3 regions of the Thermaerobacter sp. PB12/4term genome follow, and region 3 is predicted to be linked to each of the others. Evidence: riboswitches for the same ligand, from Rfam matches in the RefSeq annotation. Region 3 holds a riboswitch; each other region holds the start of a gene.
The links. A riboswitch is a leader RNA that binds a small molecule or an ion and turns the genes downstream of it on or off. The one in region 3 is predicted to bind thiamine pyrophosphate.
Positions count from the first base shown of each region.

Region 1: linked by a shared signal. The riboswitch ahead of tenA (thiaminase II) and the one ahead of DYI95_RS06595 (ECF transporter S component) in region 3 are both predicted to bind thiamine pyrophosphate.
Region 2: linked by a shared signal. The riboswitch ahead of thiD (bifunctional hydroxymethylpyrimidine kinase/phosphomethylpyrimidine kinase) and the one ahead of DYI95_RS06595 (ECF transporter S component) in region 3 are both predicted to bind thiamine pyrophosphate.

Region 1 is NZ_CP048407.1:2,350,932-2,356,776, forward strand. It holds gene DYI95_RS09830 (extracellular solute-binding protein) at 1-451, opposite strand, end outside; gene ribH (6,7-dimethyl-8-ribityllumazine synthase) at 956-1,423, opposite strand; gene ribD (bifunctional diaminohydroxyphosphoribosylaminopyrimidine deaminase/5-amino-6-(5-phosphoribosylamino)uracil reductase RibD) at 1,474-2,757, opposite strand; gene tenA (thiaminase II) at 3,280-3,972, opposite strand; TPP riboswitch at 4,070-4,186, opposite strand; gene DYI95_RS09850 (YIP1 family protein) at 4,343-5,128, shown strand; gene DYI95_RS09855 (hypothetical protein) at 5,204-5,359, shown strand; gene DYI95_RS09860 (ABC transporter permease) at 5,356-5,845, shown strand, end outside.
Region 2 is NZ_CP048407.1:2,335,802-2,341,646, forward strand. It holds gene DYI95_RS09765 (Mur ligase family protein) at 1-20, opposite strand, end outside; gene DYI95_RS09770 (lysine exporter LysO family protein) at 223-1,494, opposite strand; gene DYI95_RS09775 (hypothetical protein) at 1,491-1,832, opposite strand; TPP riboswitch at 2,038-2,147, shown strand; gene thiD (bifunctional hydroxymethylpyrimidine kinase/phosphomethylpyrimidine kinase) at 2,287-3,240, shown strand; gene thiW (energy coupling factor transporter S component ThiW) at 3,237-3,839, shown strand; gene thiM (hydroxyethylthiazole kinase) at 3,923-4,816, shown strand; gene thiE (thiamine phosphate synthase) at 5,143-5,845, shown strand, end outside.
Region 3 is NZ_CP048407.1:1,587,439-1,593,283, forward strand. It holds gene DYI95_RS13085 (ATP-binding cassette domain-containing protein) at 1-1,065, opposite strand, end outside; gene DYI95_RS06595 (ECF transporter S component) at 1,082-1,678, opposite strand; TPP riboswitch at 1,845-1,964, opposite strand; gene DYI95_RS06600 (SDR family oxidoreductase) at 2,229-3,005, opposite strand; gene DYI95_RS06605 (acyl-CoA dehydrogenase family protein) at 3,184-4,377, shown strand; gene DYI95_RS06610 (phosphotransferase family protein) at 4,374-5,492, shown strand; gene DYI95_RS06615 (DinB family protein) at 5,580-5,845, shown strand, end outside.

The DNA.
Region 1 (5,845 bases), 760 kb from region 3:
CCGCCCACGGCGCCACGTCCTCGTGGCCGCTGAGGATGATGTCCGGCGCCTTGCCCGCCTCGGCTGCCAGGATGAACCGCTGCTTGTACTCGTCCCACGGGCGGTCCTCGTGGGTACCTTCCAGCTGGACGCGGACGTTCGCCCCCTCCTGCTCGAGCTTCTGGTTGAGGCGCTCCACCGCGTCCTTCAGGTTGTCGAACCGGTAGCGCTCCGTGGGCTTGCCGATGGTCATGGCCCGCAGGGTGACGGTCTGGACCCCCTGCTCCCCGCCGGACGAACCGGCCCCGCCCGCAGCCTGATCGCCGGCCGCGGGCTGGCCGCCTGAACCGCCGCACCCAGCCAGCACCAGCAGGCCCGCCACCAGGGCCGCCGCCAGCGCCCGCCGCAAGGCGCGGCTGCGGGCGAGCCGGCCCATGCACCCGATGACGCCATTCGTCCACCGATCCAGCACGAACGGTCACCTCCCGTCCCTGTGGACCCGTGGCGCGGCGGGCGGATCCGATCCCGTGGCCTGCAGGCGGCCGTACCTGACCACGGCCGGTGGGACGGTGCCGGCGACGGGCCGGCAAGTGCGCGCGGCTCCCGCCCGCGGCACGCCCGGGTCTGGCCTTGACCGGTCCCGATCCCCGAACCCGGCCGGCACCGCCCGGCAGGCACCCCCTGCGGACCGGCACGAACATGCCGGAGGTGCCACCGCTGCCGGCACGGCACGGCCCGCGCGAACCCACCGCTCGCCGGGCCCGCCAGGGGGTTCGGGTTCCCATGCTGGCAAGCGGGTTCGTCCCTAAAACCCGTGGATGCGACCTCTGTTGTTCCCGTTTCGAGCCTCGTTGGAAGGCGCTTTGAAGGTGACCGGCCCGTTGGGGCCGGCCTGTTAGCAGATGAGAACGACGAGTGCTAACAAGCAATTGGAATATATCCTCAGACTTAGCGGGATGTCAAGTTAAGGTACCACCTAATCCGGCAAGCTGCGGAACAGGTTGGCCATCTCCAGGGCCGCCAGGGCGGCCTCGGCCCCGCGATCGCCGGCTCGCAGGCCCGTGCGGTCCAGCGCTTGTTCCAGCGTCTCACAGGTCAGGACGCCGAAGATCACCGGCACGCCCGTCGACAGACCCGCCTGTAACAGCCCCTGGGCCGCGGCACCGGCCACGTATTCGAAGTGGGCCGTCTCCCCCTTCAGGACAGCCCCCAGGGCCACGATGGCGTGATAGCGGCCCGACGCCGCCAGGCGCCGGGCCGTCACGGGCAGCTCGAAGGAACCGGGCACCCACACGACGTCGACCGCCTCGGCCGGTACCCCCTGGCGGCGCAGCGCGTCCTGCGCCCCGGCCAAGAGGGCGGCCGTCACCGGCCGGTTGTACCGCGCCACGACCACGGCAAGGCGAACGCCCGCAGGATTCAACGTTCCCTCGTAGACGGCCATTGGTTGTCACCTCCTGCCCGGCCGGACCGTGGCGGCCGCGCCGGGGACGTTCACGACGGGCCGTCCGCACATCCCCTCCCCCCGCTCGCCCCCCTCCCGCCGGCCGGGTCCCCGCCGGTCTCTTCCGGGCTCGTGGGATCATACAGATAGCCGCCGATGAGCCAGTCGCTGCCCAGCCGCCGGGCGAAAACCCGGCGGAGCACGGGCGCGTCGGCCATCCGCTCCACTCCGGGCCCGGCGATGGGCCCGGGCGCCTCCGCCCCGCCGGCCAGCTTGGGGGCCACCAGCGCCACGACGCGGTCCACCAGCCGTGCGCCGAAGAACGCCCCGTGCACGGTGGCGCCTCCTTCCACCAGCAGGTGGACGACGCCCTCCGCGGCCAAAAGCCGCAGCAGGTGGGGGAGGGAGACCCGGCCATCCGGCCCGGCGGGGAGGGTGACGATCCGTGCCCCCGCCTCTTCCAGGCCCCGGACCCGCGCGGCCGGTGCGCCGGGGGTGACGGCCACCCAGGTTGGCGCCGGCGACAGACGGGCCACCTGAACCACGCGGGCCGTGGGAGGTGTGCGGGCGTGACTGTCGAGGACGATGCGCAGGGGATCCCGGCCGCCCGGATGGAGGCGGACGGTCAGCAGCGGATCGTCGGCGAGGACCGTGCCGACCCCGACCAGGATGGCGTCCACCCGGTCCCGTAACCGGTGGGCCCACCGCCGGGCGCGGATCCCGGTGACCCAGCGGCTGTCGCCCCGGGCGGTGGCGATGCGCCCGTCCAGCGTCATGGCGTACTTCGCCGTGACCATGGGGCGGCCCAGCCGCCGGTGGACGATATACGCCTCATTCAGTCGCCGGGCGGCTTCCTCTTCCAGCCCGACGGCGACTTCGATGCCGGCGGCCGCCAGCGCCGCGATCCCGCGACCGGCCACCCGCGGGTCCGGATCCACCATGGCCACCACCACCCGGCGGACGCCTGCCGCCATGATGGCACCGGTACACGGCGGGGTGCGGCCGTAATGGCAGCAGGGCTCCAGCGTGACGTAGAGGGTAGCTCCCCGCGCCCGTTCACCCGCCGTCCGGAGGGCCTCGATCTCGGCGTGGGGCTCTCCCGCCCGCCGGTGAAAGCCTTCCCCGACCACCTCCCCGTCCCGGACGATCACGGCACCGACAATGGGATTGGGATGGGTCCGGCCGCGGGCCCGGGCGGCCAGCCGCAAGGCACGACGCATGAACGCCCGGTCGGTCACCGGCCAGTCGTCACGACGGCAAGCGGCGAGGACGCCGGAGGGCTCACCCGCTGGCGGGGCTCCCCGGCCACCGGTCCCGGCGATGGACGGCGTCACGCACCTCACCCCCTGGCGGCAGGACCGGCGGCCCGCCCTGACGGGCCTGCGACACCCGACCAGCCGGGCGGACGCGCACCGTTCCCAGCCAACCTCCTCGGGAGCAGGGAGATGGGGAAAGAATGGGATGGGCCCCAAAGCCTCAGGTGCTGTCGGGACCGCACGAAGGGGACGAAGGGGGAACCGTGGACTGACCGGTCGACGCGGGCAGCCTCAGCCCCTGCCTCCTTCTCCCATCCGGACTGTACCGTCGGCGCCGGGATCGCACCGGCTCCTGCCCCGAGCGGCATCGGAGAAGCCGCCCCGGCGGCTCGCGGGCTCGTCGTGGCGCCAGGGGCGCCACGCATCACCGCCGGTCGGGAATTGGTCGCCGCCTCCGGCTCGTACGGACCGGCGACCTCACCCTGCCCCGAAGGAGACATGGAACGACCTTTCCACAATCAATCGGGTTTGTGAAGCGAGTCACAATCTGCCGCGATGGCCGTATTCGCCGCGCCGGCCCGGAATCCTCCCGCCCCTGAATCACGGGGCCACGGGCCAGCGGAGGGTCCGATAGGCCTGGTCCCAGAACATCCACTCGTATCGCAAGCTGCGCAGGAACCATTGATGCATCAGGCGGCGCTCGTCAGCACCGGCCAAGGTGGCCAGGCGGTCCACGAGGGCCAGCTGTTCGTCCACGCTGCGGTGGAATTCCGGACTGGCATACGCGAGAATCCACTGCCGGTACACATCGTGGTCGGGCAGCCGGCGTGCCAGCCGTTCGCCGACCCGGGCGTAGACCCAGTAACAGGGAAGGACCGCGGCGACCAGTTCCCCCAACGTGCCCGTATGGGCCACCCGGAGCAAGTGATCGGTGTACGCCACGGTGACCGGCGCGGGTTCCTGTTGCCTGACCGCTTCCACGTCCAAGCCGATGCGTGGCGCCAGGTCCTCATGCAGCCGCTCCTCGACCCGCCCCACGTTGGCCGCGTGGCGGAGGAACATCTCGCGGGTTACCGGCGTGTCCGCCAGCGTCGCCCCCCGGGCCAGGACCCGGGCGAACTGATCCAAATAGAGCACGTCTTGGGCGATGAAATTGGCAAATCTCTCCAGCGCCAGCGTCCCGTCCCCCACTTCGCGGACGAAGGGAAGCTCGAAGATCGCATCCCATACGGGCCGGCTGCGTTCCTCCAGCTGCTGGTGAAACGGTGCGGTTCCGCCTGCATCGGTGACCACTCGTCCTGATGCCCCCTTCCTCCATGGTCGAACTCGGGAAAAGGAAACGCCGCCGAAGGGCTCGGCGGCGGGAAGCAGGCGATGGAGCGGTGATTGGCTCGCCATGCGACCGCATTCCCGACGCCGGCATGATCCGGATCCGGTGATGGGGGTCGGCGACGCCGTCCCAGTCGCCCTCTCAGCCCGGTTGCCCCGGACTCCCCCCGCGGTCTCTTTAGGGGTATTCATACCCCACGGCGCCCTACACTCCTTCCCGGGTCTCCGCGAGGCCGGCGGCCTGGCAGGAAATCGGCCTCCATCTCACCCACGCGCTTCCAGGTGGCAGGATGCTCCCATCGCGATCTAGAAAGGGGTGGGCAGACCAACGTCGATGGGGGATGCGTCCATGGAGCAGGAAGAACGGCGTCCCGTGCCCCTCTGGCGGGCGCTGGGCGGGATGCTGGCGAACCCCACCGCCACCTTCGCGGCGTTCCCGGCGAAGCAGCCGTGGTTCATGCCGCTGCTGCTGTTCGGCGTCATTGGCGCCGTGGGCGGCTGGGTGGTCGCCTCCGCGACGTCGGATGTCGTGCTTGCCCGGATCGAGGAACTGTCCGGACAGGCCGGGAATCCGATGGGCGACCCCAGCGCCGTGGCCTCCTTCGCTGGCACCGTGATGATGGTGAGCGCGACGGCGTCGGGTTTCTTCGGGCCCTTCCTGGATGTCCTGATGACGGCCGCCGTGACGTGGATCGTGGCAGCCGCCGCGCGGGCGGTCTTGCCCTTCTCGCAACTCTTCTCCCTGACGGCGTATGCCCATCTGCCCCACGTCTTCGGAACGGTGCTCTTGGCGGTCCTGGTCGCGTCCGGCCTGTTCGACCCGCTGGCCATGCCCGGGGTGGTCCCGACGAGCCTGGCCGTCGTCGTGCCCGGCGAGCCGGGGTCGTTTCTGGCCGGAGTTTTCGGGCACGTCGAGCTCTTCACCCTCTGGAGCACGGTCTTGCTGGGGATCGGCCTCGGGGCCGCGGCGCGGCGGAGTGCGCGCTGGGGCATCGGCGTCGCGGTGGCCGGGTGGCTGCTGATCGCGGTGGTCAGCGCCGGGCTGGGGAGCCTGCTGCCGAACCCCGGTACCTTGCCGGCGGCCCCCGGAGGCGTGCCCGGCAGCGGCGTGCCCCAGTAGGCACATTGCGCATGTGACGCACACTGGGGCCGTACGATGGGAGCCCATGCCCACCGATAGCAGGAGGCGGACGTGGTGCCCGTCGGCGTTCCCGGGTGGATCTTCACGGTACTGGCCCTCTCGGCTCTCTTCGTCGTTGGATGGAAACTCGATCGGGCCATGTTCCCCAGGCGGAAGACCCGATGGTCGGGCACGGGTTGGGGTGGCCGCGACGGGGAGGAACCGGCTTGAGTCTTGGGGAGGCGTTCCGTGCCGCATGGCAAGGGGTGTGGGCGCACAAGTTCCGTACCTTCCTGACCATGCTGGGGGTGGTCATCGGCGTCGCGGCGGTGATCGCGGTCGTGGCCATCGGCGACGGCGCTCGCCACCGGATCACCGCCACCCTGCGGGCCGTCGACGCCCAGGCCGTCCAGATCCTCCCCGCAGACTTCGACGAACTGGGCAATTCCCAGGGGCTTTTGACCGAACAGACCCTGGAGCAGGTGAGCCGCCTCCCCGGGGTGCACGGGGTCGTCACCGCCGACGTGACCGCCGCCACCGCCCGCTTCCGGGGCGAAGAGGTAGAGCTGACGGTGACGGGCACCACCTTTGCCTACCCGCTGACGGACCCCCTGGAATTCCTCGCCGGGCGGTTCTGGGCCGAAGCCGACGACCGGGGCGCCCGGCGCGTCATCGTCCTCGACGAGACGGCGGCCGGCCGGCTGTTTCCGGGTGAGG
Region 2 (5,845 bases), 750 kb from region 3:
TGGCCAACGTCCAGCGCCATGGTCCTTGTTCGCCCCCCCGTTTGGGGTTCCCCGATAGGCGTATGTCGCATGCCCCGGGCAGGTGTCACGGAGGGCGCAACGGAGTAAGGGAAAAGCTGGGCAACGGGGTCCCCGACAAGCGGGGGACCCGACAAACGGGGTCCCGGACCGGGGGGTGGGTGGCGCTGGAAACTGAAAACAGGGGCCTTGACCGGCAAGGGCTTAAAAGCCCGCCAGCCAGCTGATCAGGGCGGGGGCCAGCAGGGTGAGGATGAGCCCGTGGACGAAGGCCAGGGCCGTGGTGCCCGCATCCCGCGCCGCCGCGGCGATGATGGGCAGGGTGGTGTCCATGGTGGTGGCGCCGCCCGGCAGGACGGCGAGCCAGCTCCGCCGGCCTGCCAGGCGCGCCAGAAAGGGCACCGCCACCACCGTCAAAAGCTCCCGCAGCACGTTGGCCAGGAAGGCTAAGGCGCCGGCGGCCGGTCCCCACAGCTGGGCCACCAGTACCCCTGCCATGCTGTACCAGCCAAAGGCGGCCGCCACGGCCAGGGCCAGGGCGGGCGGCTCGCCGGTCAGCCGGCCCGCCAGCCAGCCCCCGGCCAGGCTGCCCATCCCGCCCAGGAGGGGCAGCAGGAGGGCCTTCCCCCGAACGGCCCGGAGGCTCTCCCGGGTGGCCGGCCACTGGCGTCCGAACTCGCAGCCGTAGAGCACCATGAGCAGGATCAGGGCGTATCCGGAACCGGCCGTCGCCAGCCGCCCGGCGGTGGCCACCAGCTGGGGCGACGCGGCCGCCCCGGCGGCCATCGCCGCCGTTTCTCCGGCCATGGCCGCCTTCCCACCGGCCATCGCTGCCGTCCCCTCGGCCATCGCCGCCCCGGCACCGCCGTCCACCAGGCCGCCCGCCCAGTGGACGAACCCGCCCCCCGCCAGCCACCCGCCCACGACCGCCAGGACGGCTGCCGCGCTGAGGCGCAGGGCTTCGCCGGGTCGGCCAGGGTCCGCGGCGGCCGCGGCCTGCCCCGCGGCGCCGGGATCGCGACGGATCGGGTCCTGCCGAGCGGTCTTTCCCTCGGGGGCGAGACTCCCCTGGGCGGCGCGATCCGGAGGGATCAGGTGCGGGCCCGCCGCCTTCCCAGAGCGCTCGAAGGGACGGGGCCGGGTTCGACTGCGCACCTCACCGGGCTCGGCGCCGGCCCGGCCGGACCGGCGCGAGGCGGTGCGGGCGCGGAAGGCGGCCCCCAGCGCCCAACCGAGCAGTCCCGCCAGCAGGGCCCCTCCTGCCGTGGCCACGGCAAAGGTCGCAGCCCGGCCGCCCAGCCGGGCCAGCCCGGACCCCACCTGCGGGTCAAGGCCAAGCCGCAGGCCCATGAGGAAAAGCAGCATCCGCAGGGTCCAGCGCGATGCCGCATTCCACCAGGCCGCCGGAATCCGGTTGCCGAGGCCGCTCAACCCCGCCGCCATGCCGGCAGCCAGGGCCACCAGCACCGCGGTCACGGGCGACCTCGCTCCTTGCCTAGGCTCCCGCGGGCGGGCTCCTTTTCGCTTGCCCCGGGCCAGCGCGTTCCACCCGAAGAACCCCTGCTCGCGGCGCCCGCGTGGCGGCTGGCGGGACCGGCCCTTTCGCCGGTGGCACGGGTACGCCTGCCGCTCTCAAGCACGCCCATGAGCCGCGCAAACCCCAGGGCGCCCAGCAGGATGACGCCGGCGAGGGACACCGTCATCCCCAGCAGCCCGGCCACCGATCCGCCCGTGCGGCGCTGCCACAGGGCGGCGATCACCACAAACAGCCCCAGGGCCATCGCCCGGACCACCGGCTTCAATCGCTCGCGCAAGCTGGTTCCCCCGTTTCTCCCTGCTTTCGTGTCCACGCCCGGCACCGCCGCTAAGCGGGACCGCCCTTGGCCCGGGCCGGCCGCGGACCGAGGTCCCTTCCCCGACACCCTCTGGCGCCGGATCTCTGGCGCCGGATCTTCCGCGGGAGGGCTGGCGGGCACCCCGTTGACCTGCTCAGGCGCGGGCCGGATACTGGAGATGATGGTAGCACCGTGGGGGTGCTGGCGCCACGCCGGCTGAGACGAGCCAACCGGCTCGAACCCCTCGAACCTGACGTGGGTAATGCCACCGGAGGGAACGGTGCGGTCCCGCTCCAACGAAGCTTCTGGATCGCTTCCTGGCGCCTGGGCCGCGTTCGTCCCGCGGCCCCTTTTCGTTGCCGGCCGCACCCTGCCCTGCCGCGGCACCCGCCCGCGCCAGCCCGCACCACCCGTGGGAAGGGAGCGATCCACCATGCCCACCCCTGCTGAGTCCCGTCCCGGTGCGCCCCGTCCGGGTGCTCCCCGCCCGCATGCGCCCGGCCCGGGCACCCCACCGCAGGCCCCCCCGCCCCGAGCCATGACCATCGCCGGCTCCGACAGCGGCGGCGGCGCGGGGATCCAGGCGGACCTGAAGACCTTCAACGCTCTGCGGGTCTTCGGCACCTCGGCCATCACCGCCCTGACGGCCCAGAACACCGAGGGGGTGCGGGACGTCCACCTGGTCCCCCCCGAGATGGTGGCCGCCCAGATCGACGCCGTGCTGGACGACATCGGCACCGACGCCGCCAAGACGGGCATGCTGGGCACCACCGCCATCGTGGAGGCCGTGGCCGAGCGCATCGGCTACTGGCGGGACCGGCTGGGTCCCTTCCCCCTGGTGGTCGACCCGGTGATGATCGCCAAGAGCGGCGCCCCCCTCCTGGACGAACCGGCCCGGGAGGCGGTGCGGCGGCTGCTCCTGCCGCTGGCGACGGTGATCACGCCGAACCGCCACGAGGCGGAGGAACTGGCCGGCGTCCCCATCCGGACGCTGGACGACGCCCGCCGGGCGGCCCAGGTCCTCCACGGGCTGGGGCCGGCCTGGGTGGTAGTCAAGGGCGGTCACGTGGCGGAAGATTCCGCCGAGGCCGTGGACGTGGTCTACGACGGTCGGGAATGGCACCTGCTGCGGGCGCCTCGCATCGCCACCCGCTCGACCCACGGCACCGGCTGCACCTTCTCGGCCGCCATCACCGCCTACCTGGCCAGGGGGTACGGGGTGCTGGACGCCCTGCAAGCCGCCAAGGTTTACATCACCGGGGCCATCCGCCATGCCCCCGCCATCGGCCGCGGCCACGGCCCCACCTGCTCCTTTTACCCCTGGGAGGCCGCATCCGGGGCAGCTGATGCGCCGGGCCGGCCGGCCGAAGGCGGTGAGGAGGGGTGACGGCACCTCAGCCCACCGCACCCCCCGGCCGCACCCGGCGGCTGGTCCGGGCCGCCATGCTGATCGCCCTGGGCACCGTCCTGGCCGGCATGGTCCGAGTCCCGGTGGGGGTGGCCACCGCCACGCCGGTGCAGCATGCCGTCAACGTGCTGGCCGCCGCCTGGTTCGGCCCGGCGGGCGCCGTGACCGTGGCGTTCCTCATCAGCCTCCTGCGCAACCTGCTGGGGCTGGGCACCCTGCTGGCCTTCCCGGGCAGCCTCTTCGGCGCCGCCCTGGCCGGTCTCGCCTACCGGGCCGCCCGGCGCCCCGCCGCGGCCATGGCGGGCGAGGTGGTGGGCACAGGGCTGGTGGGCGGCCTGGCCGCCTTCCCCGTGGCCCGGTGGCTGCTGGGCCAGGCAGAGGCGGCCTGGTTCTTCTACGTGGTCCCTTTCACCCTCAGCAGCTTGCTGGGCGCCCTGGTGGGAGGCCTGCTGCTGCGCTGGCTCCCCGCCCCGGCCCGGGAGAGCGACGGGGAGCCGGTTCCCGCCCCGGGTCGTGAAGGCTCCCAGAGCCCGCGCTCCCGCCGCGGGGGACCGCGCTCCCCCCACGGCGAACCGTAATAACCCGGCTCCGCCGGGTCCCCGGGCCGGTGGGAGCGCCGGGGCCAGGCGGGTTGCCCGGGTATGGCAAAGGAGGGATCCCCATGACGGCGGGCGCTCCCCAGCCGCAGGCGCCGGAAGCGTTCACCCCCTTCACCCCCGGAACCTGGGAGGAGGAAGCTGCCCGGGTTCTAGCCCGGATCCGCCAACAGCGGCCGCTGGTCCACCACCTGACCAATTATGTGGTGATGAACTGGACGGCCAACATCACCCTGGCCCTGGGGGCATCCCCCTTGATGGCGCCGGAACCTGAAGAGTTCCCCGCCATAGCTACGGCGGCGGGGGCCCTAGTCCTGAATATCGGCAGCCTGCGGGCAGGGGATGAAGCCGTCTTCAAGGCGGCCCAGGCCGAGGCCCTCCGCCACGGGCGGGCCGTGGTGGTCGATCCCGTAGGAGCCGGCTTCACCCCCTTGCGTACCCGGCTGTGCCTGGACCTTCTGGCCGGGGGCGTTACCGCCGTGCGCGGCAACGGCGGCGAGATCCTGGCCCTGGCCGGGGCGGGAACCGGCCGGACCCGGGGCGTCGACAGCGGCGCGGTGGAGGAAGGGGAGGTGCTGGAGGCGGCCCAGGCACTGGCCCGGCGCTTTCGCTGCGTGGTGGTGGCCAGCGGCCCGGTCGACCTGGTCACCGACGGCCGTCAGGTCTGGCGGGTGGCCAACGGCCACCCCTGGCTGGCGGCGGTCACCGGCGGCGGCTGCGGGGCCACCACGGCGGTGGCGGTGTTCCTGGCGGGCTCGGAGGCGCCCCTCAAGGACGCCACCCTGGCCATGGCCGTCTACGGCCTGGCCGCCCAGCGGGCGGCGGAACGCACCCCGGGGCCGGGTTCGTTCCAGGCAGCGTTCCTGGACGAGCTGTACCACCTGGGGGCGGGGGGCACGGCAGATCCGGAAGGGCTTTCCATTCTACCGGGAACGCAAGATGGGTCCCAGGAAAGGTGAACCGCGCGGATGCAGCGGCGCCGGGGGTTGCGGGCCGGGGCCGGCTGCAGCCGGAGTTCCCGGCTCACCCTGGCGTGCGGCTCGGTGCTGCGCCGTGACCGCTTTTGCCCCCGTCGGGTCCGCCTGGCGCCGGCCTCCTGGGGGTGGGGTGGCCACCCGGGGCCGGCCAGGGCGGGCATCCAGAGCGAGGGGGGCACCTGGGGTCAGAGTGGGCCCCTGGGGCAGCGCCGCCACCCGCGGCCAGGGCGGGCACCTAGGGTCAGAGCAGGAACGTGGGGGCGAAGCGGACCCCTGGATCCCGGCGGGTCCTCACGGGAGGTGATCCCATGACGGGTGATTCCATGACCGGGAAGGATGGGGCAGGTCGGGGCGGGACCCACCTCCCGTCGCCGGCAGGCGTCCCTGCAGAGCGCACGATCCCCACCGGCCCCGAAACCGGCCTGCTCAAGGTCTACTTCATCTACGACCTGGGCCTTATGGGCACCGCCGACCCTGTCCCTCTGCTGGAGCAGGTGCTGGCTGCCGGGGTCCGGGCGGTACAGTTCCGGGCCAAGGCGGTGGCCGACCGGGTCGCCTACGACCTGGCCCAGGCGGCTCGCGGAGTCACGGCCCGCTACGGTGCCCTCCTGGTCGTCAATGACCGGCTGGACCTGGCTCTGGCGGTGGGTGCCGACGGCCTGCACGTGGGGCAGGATGACCTGCCGGCGGAGGTGGTGCGCCGGCTGTGGCCCGGGGGACTGCTGGGCGTTTCCGTTCGCAGCCCCGAGGAGGCCCGGGCGGCCGAGGCCGCGGGGGCGGACTATGTGGGCGCCGGGGCGCTGCGTTCCACCTCCACCAAGGACGATGCCCGGGTCATCGGCCTGGAGGGGTTGAAGGCGGTGGTGGCCGCCACCCGCCTGCCCGTGGTGGCCATCGGCGGCATCACCCTGGACGACCTCCCGGCCCTGCGCCGGGCCGGCCTGGCCGGGGTCGCCGTAGCCTCGGCCATCGCCCGGGCGGGCGACCCGAGCGGGGCGGCGGCCGCCTTCG
Region 3 (5,845 bases):
GAAGCCGGCCGCCGCCCCCGCGGAGCCTGGGCCAGAGCCTGGGGAGGCTGCCCCGTCCAGACTGGAAGGCACCTCCGCCTGCGGTGCGATGGCTGGGGCGCCCAGGGACTGCTCGCCCGCGCCGGTCCACTCCGTTCCCGCCGGCGCCGGGCCGGACGCCCGGCCGGAGGCGGCACCGGGTAGGGCGGCGGGCGGCGCGGACCGGCGGAACGCCTCTACCTGGGGTACCCAGAAGGGGCCCCAGGAGCGGGGCCGCCAGATGCCGAAGGCGTCCAGGGCGGCCCGCTGCTCAGCCAGGACCCGGTCCGGCGGGCCGTCGGCCAGGAGGGTGCCCGAGGGGCCGAGCAGCACCACGCGGTCGACCCAGTCCACCACCCCGTCCAGGTTGTGCTCGACCACCAGGACGGTGACCTGCCGCCCCAGGCCGTAGAGGTTTTCCAGCACCAGGGCCCGCCCTGCCGGATCCAGCTGGGCCGTGGGCTCATCCAGGATGAGCATGTCCGGCTCCAGCGCCAGCACTGCCGCCAGGGCCAGGCGCTGCTTCTGCCCGCCCGAGAGGGCGTGGATCGGGTGCCCGAAGGGAACGTCGAGGCCCGTGGCCGCCAGCGCCCGGGCCACCCGGGCCGGCATGGCCGCCGGCGGCACGCACCGGTTCTCGAGGCCGAACGCCACCTCTTCGTCCACGGTGAACAGGCAGAACTGGGCCTCGGGGTCCTGGAAGAGCACGCCGGCCTGCCGCGCCGGTTCCAGGATCCCCTTCACCTCGGCCTCCACCACGGCCGGGATCAACCCGGCCAGGGCCAGCGCCAGGGTGCTCTTACCGGAGCCGCTGGGGCCCAGGAGCAGCACCCGTTGCCCGGCGGGTATGGACAGGCTCACGCCCCGCAGGGCCGGGTCGCGCCGGTCCGGGTAGCGGATGGTCAGATCGCGGCAGGCAGCCGCCGCCCGCGACGGCTCCGGCAGCCCCTGGCCCGGGGACACCGGGTTCGGGGTCGAGCCGCCGGCCGGCCCAGGGGTGGCCGCTGGGGGGTTGGCCGCCGGGCCCGCCGGGGCGCCCGACCGCACCGCATGCCGCCCCATCTCAGCCCGCCAGCCCTGCGCCCCGGTCCCGCCGGTTCCTCACCACGGCAAAGCCGTTGAGGGCCCCGGTGCGGGCCAGGCCGTCGACCAGCACCTTGGTGAAGACACCGGCCACCACGGCGCCGCTGAGCAGCCGTACGGCCACCGCGCCCGCCAGCACGCCCGGCTGCATGCCGGTGAAGTACCCCGTGACGGCATCCAGCGGGATGCTGGCGACGGCGGCCAGGGCGCCGGACAGCGCCAGCACCGGCAGGTCGAACCGCCGGTAGCGGAGCAGGGCGAAGGCCGCCTCGGCCCCCAGCCCCTGCAGCCCACCGTACAGCAGCACCCAGAGCACGTCCGGGCTGCCCAGGACCAGCTCGCCCGCGGCCGCAGCCAGCTCCGCCACGAAGGCCACCCCCGGCTTCTGGATGATGTAGGCGGCCAGGGTGCTGGCGACAAACCAGATGCCGTAGGTGGTTTCGGCCAGGACGGGATGGACGGCCTGGGCCAGCGACCACAACCCCCAGGCGTTGATGAACACCACGGAACAGGCGGCCGCGATGAACGTGAGGATCACGATCTCGCGGAACTGCAGGTGACGGGACGAACCGGCCATGGCGAGCCCCCCTTGCGGTTCCGGGACGGAACCGGGGGCTCGCGGGGCCGGCGAGGCGCACCCCCCGGCCGGGATGGCAGGGAGAACCTGCCCGTTCCGGTCCGGCGGGAGGCAGAGGAAAGAAAACCCACCCCCGGCTGGAGGTGGGTCGCGTGAAGCCGCCCCAGGCGGTCATGCGGTACCTTCCTCACGCCGGTATGACCCGGATCGAGTCCGAAGGGTAGCGCGGTGCCGCGTCCCGGCTCCCGGCGCTTCTCAGCCCGTGAGGGCACCCCCGGTACCGACTTCCCGATGGTCTTGTTCACCCTGATCATAGGCCCGGGCACGGCGGGCGTCAACGGCGGCCAGGCTCCGGGCCGGGACGGGAAGTGGGGGCGGGCGGTCTGGAGCGGTCCCGGCCCTCCGGGCCCGTGTTCCTTGGCCCGCGTCCTCGCGGCCGTGCCCCTCCCGGGCGGTGCCGGCGGTGCGTGCCACCCGCCGCCGGGGACGCCGCCCGGGCCCCCCCGCCCACCGGGCTTTCAGGCCCGGCCGCCGCCGGCCGCCCGCGCCCTCAGACGGCCGTGATCCCCCCGTCGATGGCCAGGACCTGGCCCGTGATGTAGGACCCGGCCTCGGACGCGAACAGCAGCACCGCGCCCTGCAGGTCCCGCTCGCCGCCCAGCCGCCGCAGGGGAACGGACTGCTCGATGAGGGGCCGGTACTGGGCCAGGATGCCCCGGGTCATCTTGGTCGGGAAGAACCCGGGCGCGATGCAGTTCACCGTGATGCCGTATTCCGCCAGCTTGGCCGCCAGGTCGCGGGTGAAGTTGATCACCCCGGCCTTGGAGGTGTTGTAGGGCAGGGTCTGCATCACCCGCGGGTCGCTGCCCCGCAGGCCTGCCACCGAGGCGACGTTGATGATCCGGCCTCCCCGGCCCCGGTCCACCATCACCCGGGCCGCCTCGCGGCTCATGTAGAAGGTGCCGTGCAGGTTCGTCCGGATCACCTTGTCCCAGGCTTCCAGGGGGATCTCGAACAGGGGGGCGCCCCAGGTGGCCCCCGCGTTGTTGACCAGGATGTCCAGGCCACCCAGGGCTTCGACCACCTGGTTGACGGTGGCCACCACCTGGTCGTAGTCGGTCACGTCGCAGCGCAGGGCCAGGCACCGGATCCCCTGGGAGCGCAGCTGCTCCTCCGCTTCGCGCAGGCCCTCCTCCTTGCGGGCCGTGATCGCCACGGCCGCCCCGGCCTCCCCCAGACCCTGGGCGATCTGAAGGCCCAGGCCGCGGCTGCCTCCGGTGACCAGGGCCACTTTCCCGTCCAGCCGGAAACGATCGAGAACGCCCACGTGACGGCCGCCTCCTTCCACCCGGCCGGGCGGCCGGAGACGGGCCGCCACCCGGCCGGCGCCGGGCATGCAGGTATTTCCTTCTCGGCAGCGAAGCCAACTCCTACCGCCGGGCGGCCCGCCCGCCGGAAGGCGGCGGTTCGGGCGAGGGCCCGCTGCGCGAAGCGCCACCGGGGTGATGCTCGTGTACGATTTCCGGCCGACCCCCGAGCAGGAAGCCGTCCTGGAACGCACCCGCGCCATCATGGACGAGCACGTCTACCCGGCCGAGGCCGAGTTCTTCCGGACCGGCACGCTGCCCGAAGAGCGCATGAAGGCCATCCAGCAGGCGGTGAAGGAGGCGGGGCTCTGGGCCCCCCACATGCCCAGGGAGGCCGGGGGCCTGGGCATGGGCATGGTGACCCTGGCGCTGATGAACGAGATCCTGGGGCGGAGCCCCCTGGCGCCGCGGGCCTTCGGAACCAGCGCCCCGGACACCGGCAACCAGGAGATCCTCTGGATGTTCGGCACGCCCGAGCAGAAGGAACGGTTCCTCAAGCCCAACCTGGCCGGCGAGATCGATAGCTGCTTCGCCATGACCGAACCGGAGGTGTCGGGTTCCGATCCCACCACCATCCGGACCCGGGCGGTGCGCGACGGCGACCACTGGGTGATCAACGGCCACAAGTGGTTCATCACCAACGCCTCCCGGTCGGCCTTTGCCATCGTCATGGCCGTCACCGACCCCGGCGCGCCGCCCCACCAGCGGGCCACCATGATCATCGTGCCTACGGACACGCCTGGCTTCCGCATCGTCCGCCAGATCCCCGTGATGGACGATGGGGGTGGCCTGGGCACCCACGACGAGATCGTCCTCGAGGACTGCCGCGTGCCCGTGGAGAACACCCTGGGGCCCGTGGGAGAGGGCTTCCGCATCGCCCAGGCCCGCCTGGGCCCCGGGCGGATCACCCATGCCATGCGCTGGATCGGCGTGATGAACCGCAGCTTCGAGCTGATGGTGCGGCGGGCCCTGACCCGGGAGACCCGCGGCCAGAAGCTGGCAGAGTTCCAGACCATCCAGAACTTCGTGGCCGACTCCTACGCCGAGATCCAGGCGGCACGCCTCTTGACCCTGTATGCGGCCTGGCGCATGGATCAGGGGCTCGATGCCCGCAAGGAGATCTCGCTGATCAAGTTCTTCGGGGCCCAGGTCCTCCACCGCGTGGTGGACCGCGCCCTGCAGGTGCACGGAGCCCTGGGCTATTCCCGGGACACGCCCCTGGAGCTGTTCTACCGCGAGGCGCGGGCGGCCCGCATCTATGACGGCCCCGATGAGGTCCACCGGGTGGTGGTGGCCCGGCGGATCTTCAAGGAATTGGGAGGCCAGCCATGAGCCAGCCGGAAAGCCAGCGCCTGGCCGGTCCGGGTGGGGATGGGTTCCCGCCCGGCACCATTCCCGTGCGGCCGGGAGAGGAACTGGACCTGGATGCGGTGACGGCGTTCCTGGAGCGGGAGGTGCCCGCGTTTCCGGGACCTCCTGTGGAAGTACGGCAGTTCCCCGCAGGGGCGTCCAATCTGACCTACTGGTTGCGGGCCGGGGATTGGCAGGCCGTGCTGCGCCGGCCGCCCTTCGGCCCGCTGCCGCCCCGGGCCCACGACATGGTGCGGGAGGCCACCATCCTGCACCACCTGCACCCCGTCTTCCCCCTGGCCCCGCGGCCGCTGGCCGTCTGTCCCGACCCCTCCGTGCTGGGGGCGCCTTTCTATGTGATGGAATACCGGCCCGGCGTGGTGGTCGACGACCAGTTCCCCGGCGGTCGGACCCCGCCTCCCGAAACCTGCCGCCGCATCGCCCAGCGGGTGGTGGACACCCTGGCCGATCTCCATGCCGTGGACTACCGACAGGCGGGGCTGTCGGGGTTGGGGCGGCCGGAGGGGTTCGTCCGCCGGCAACTGGAGGGCTGGGCCGGCCGCTGGCGGCGGGTGGAGACGGAACCCATCCCCGCCCTGGCGTACCTGCTGCCCTGGCTGGAGGAACGGGTTCCCGAGCCGGCGGGCACCGCCCTGATCCACAACGACTTCAAGCTGAACAACATGATCCTCGACCCGTCCCTCGACAGGGTGGTGGCGGTGCTGGACTGGGAGATGGCCACGGTCGGGGATCCCCTGTTCGACCTGGGTGTCAGCCTGAGCTACTGGGTCCACCCCGACGATCCCGAGGTCCTGCGCAACGGCCTGCCTACGGTGACCACCTGCCCGGGTTTTCTGCGGCGCGGCGAGTTCGTCCACCGGTACGCCCTGCGCACCGGCCGCGACGTGAGCGGCATCGGCTGGTATCTGGTCTTCGCCTACTTCAAGCTGGCCGTCATCCTTCAGCAGATCTACTACCGGTGGAGGGCGGGGCAGACCCAGGACCCCCGTTTTGCCAGCTTCGGGTCCATGGCCCGCGGCCTCATCGAGCTGGCGGCGGAGGCGGCCGGCCGCGGGGCGGGCGCGGGGTTGCTTTAAGTCGAGCCCCGGCCCCTCCGGCCAGGCTGTCCCGGGGTCGTTCTCGGCAAGGGCAGGAGAAGAAACTGTTGACCGGGGGGAGGACGCATGGTAACGGCAGCGGCCACGGCGGGACGCCCGCTCACCGCGGCGGAGTTCTTTTTGCCCAACCTGCGCGGGTGGCGTCAGGTCCTCCTGCAGTGCACCGCGGCCATGGACGACCAGCAGCTTCACTGGGTGCCGCCGGGTGGGGTCAACTCCGCCGCCTGGTGCGTCCGCCATCTGGCCCAGTCCGAGGACTGGTTCGTCAACGCGGTGATCCTTCAGAAGAACATGCAGCCCCGGCGGTCGCGGGAGCTGGCCACCCGGGAGGC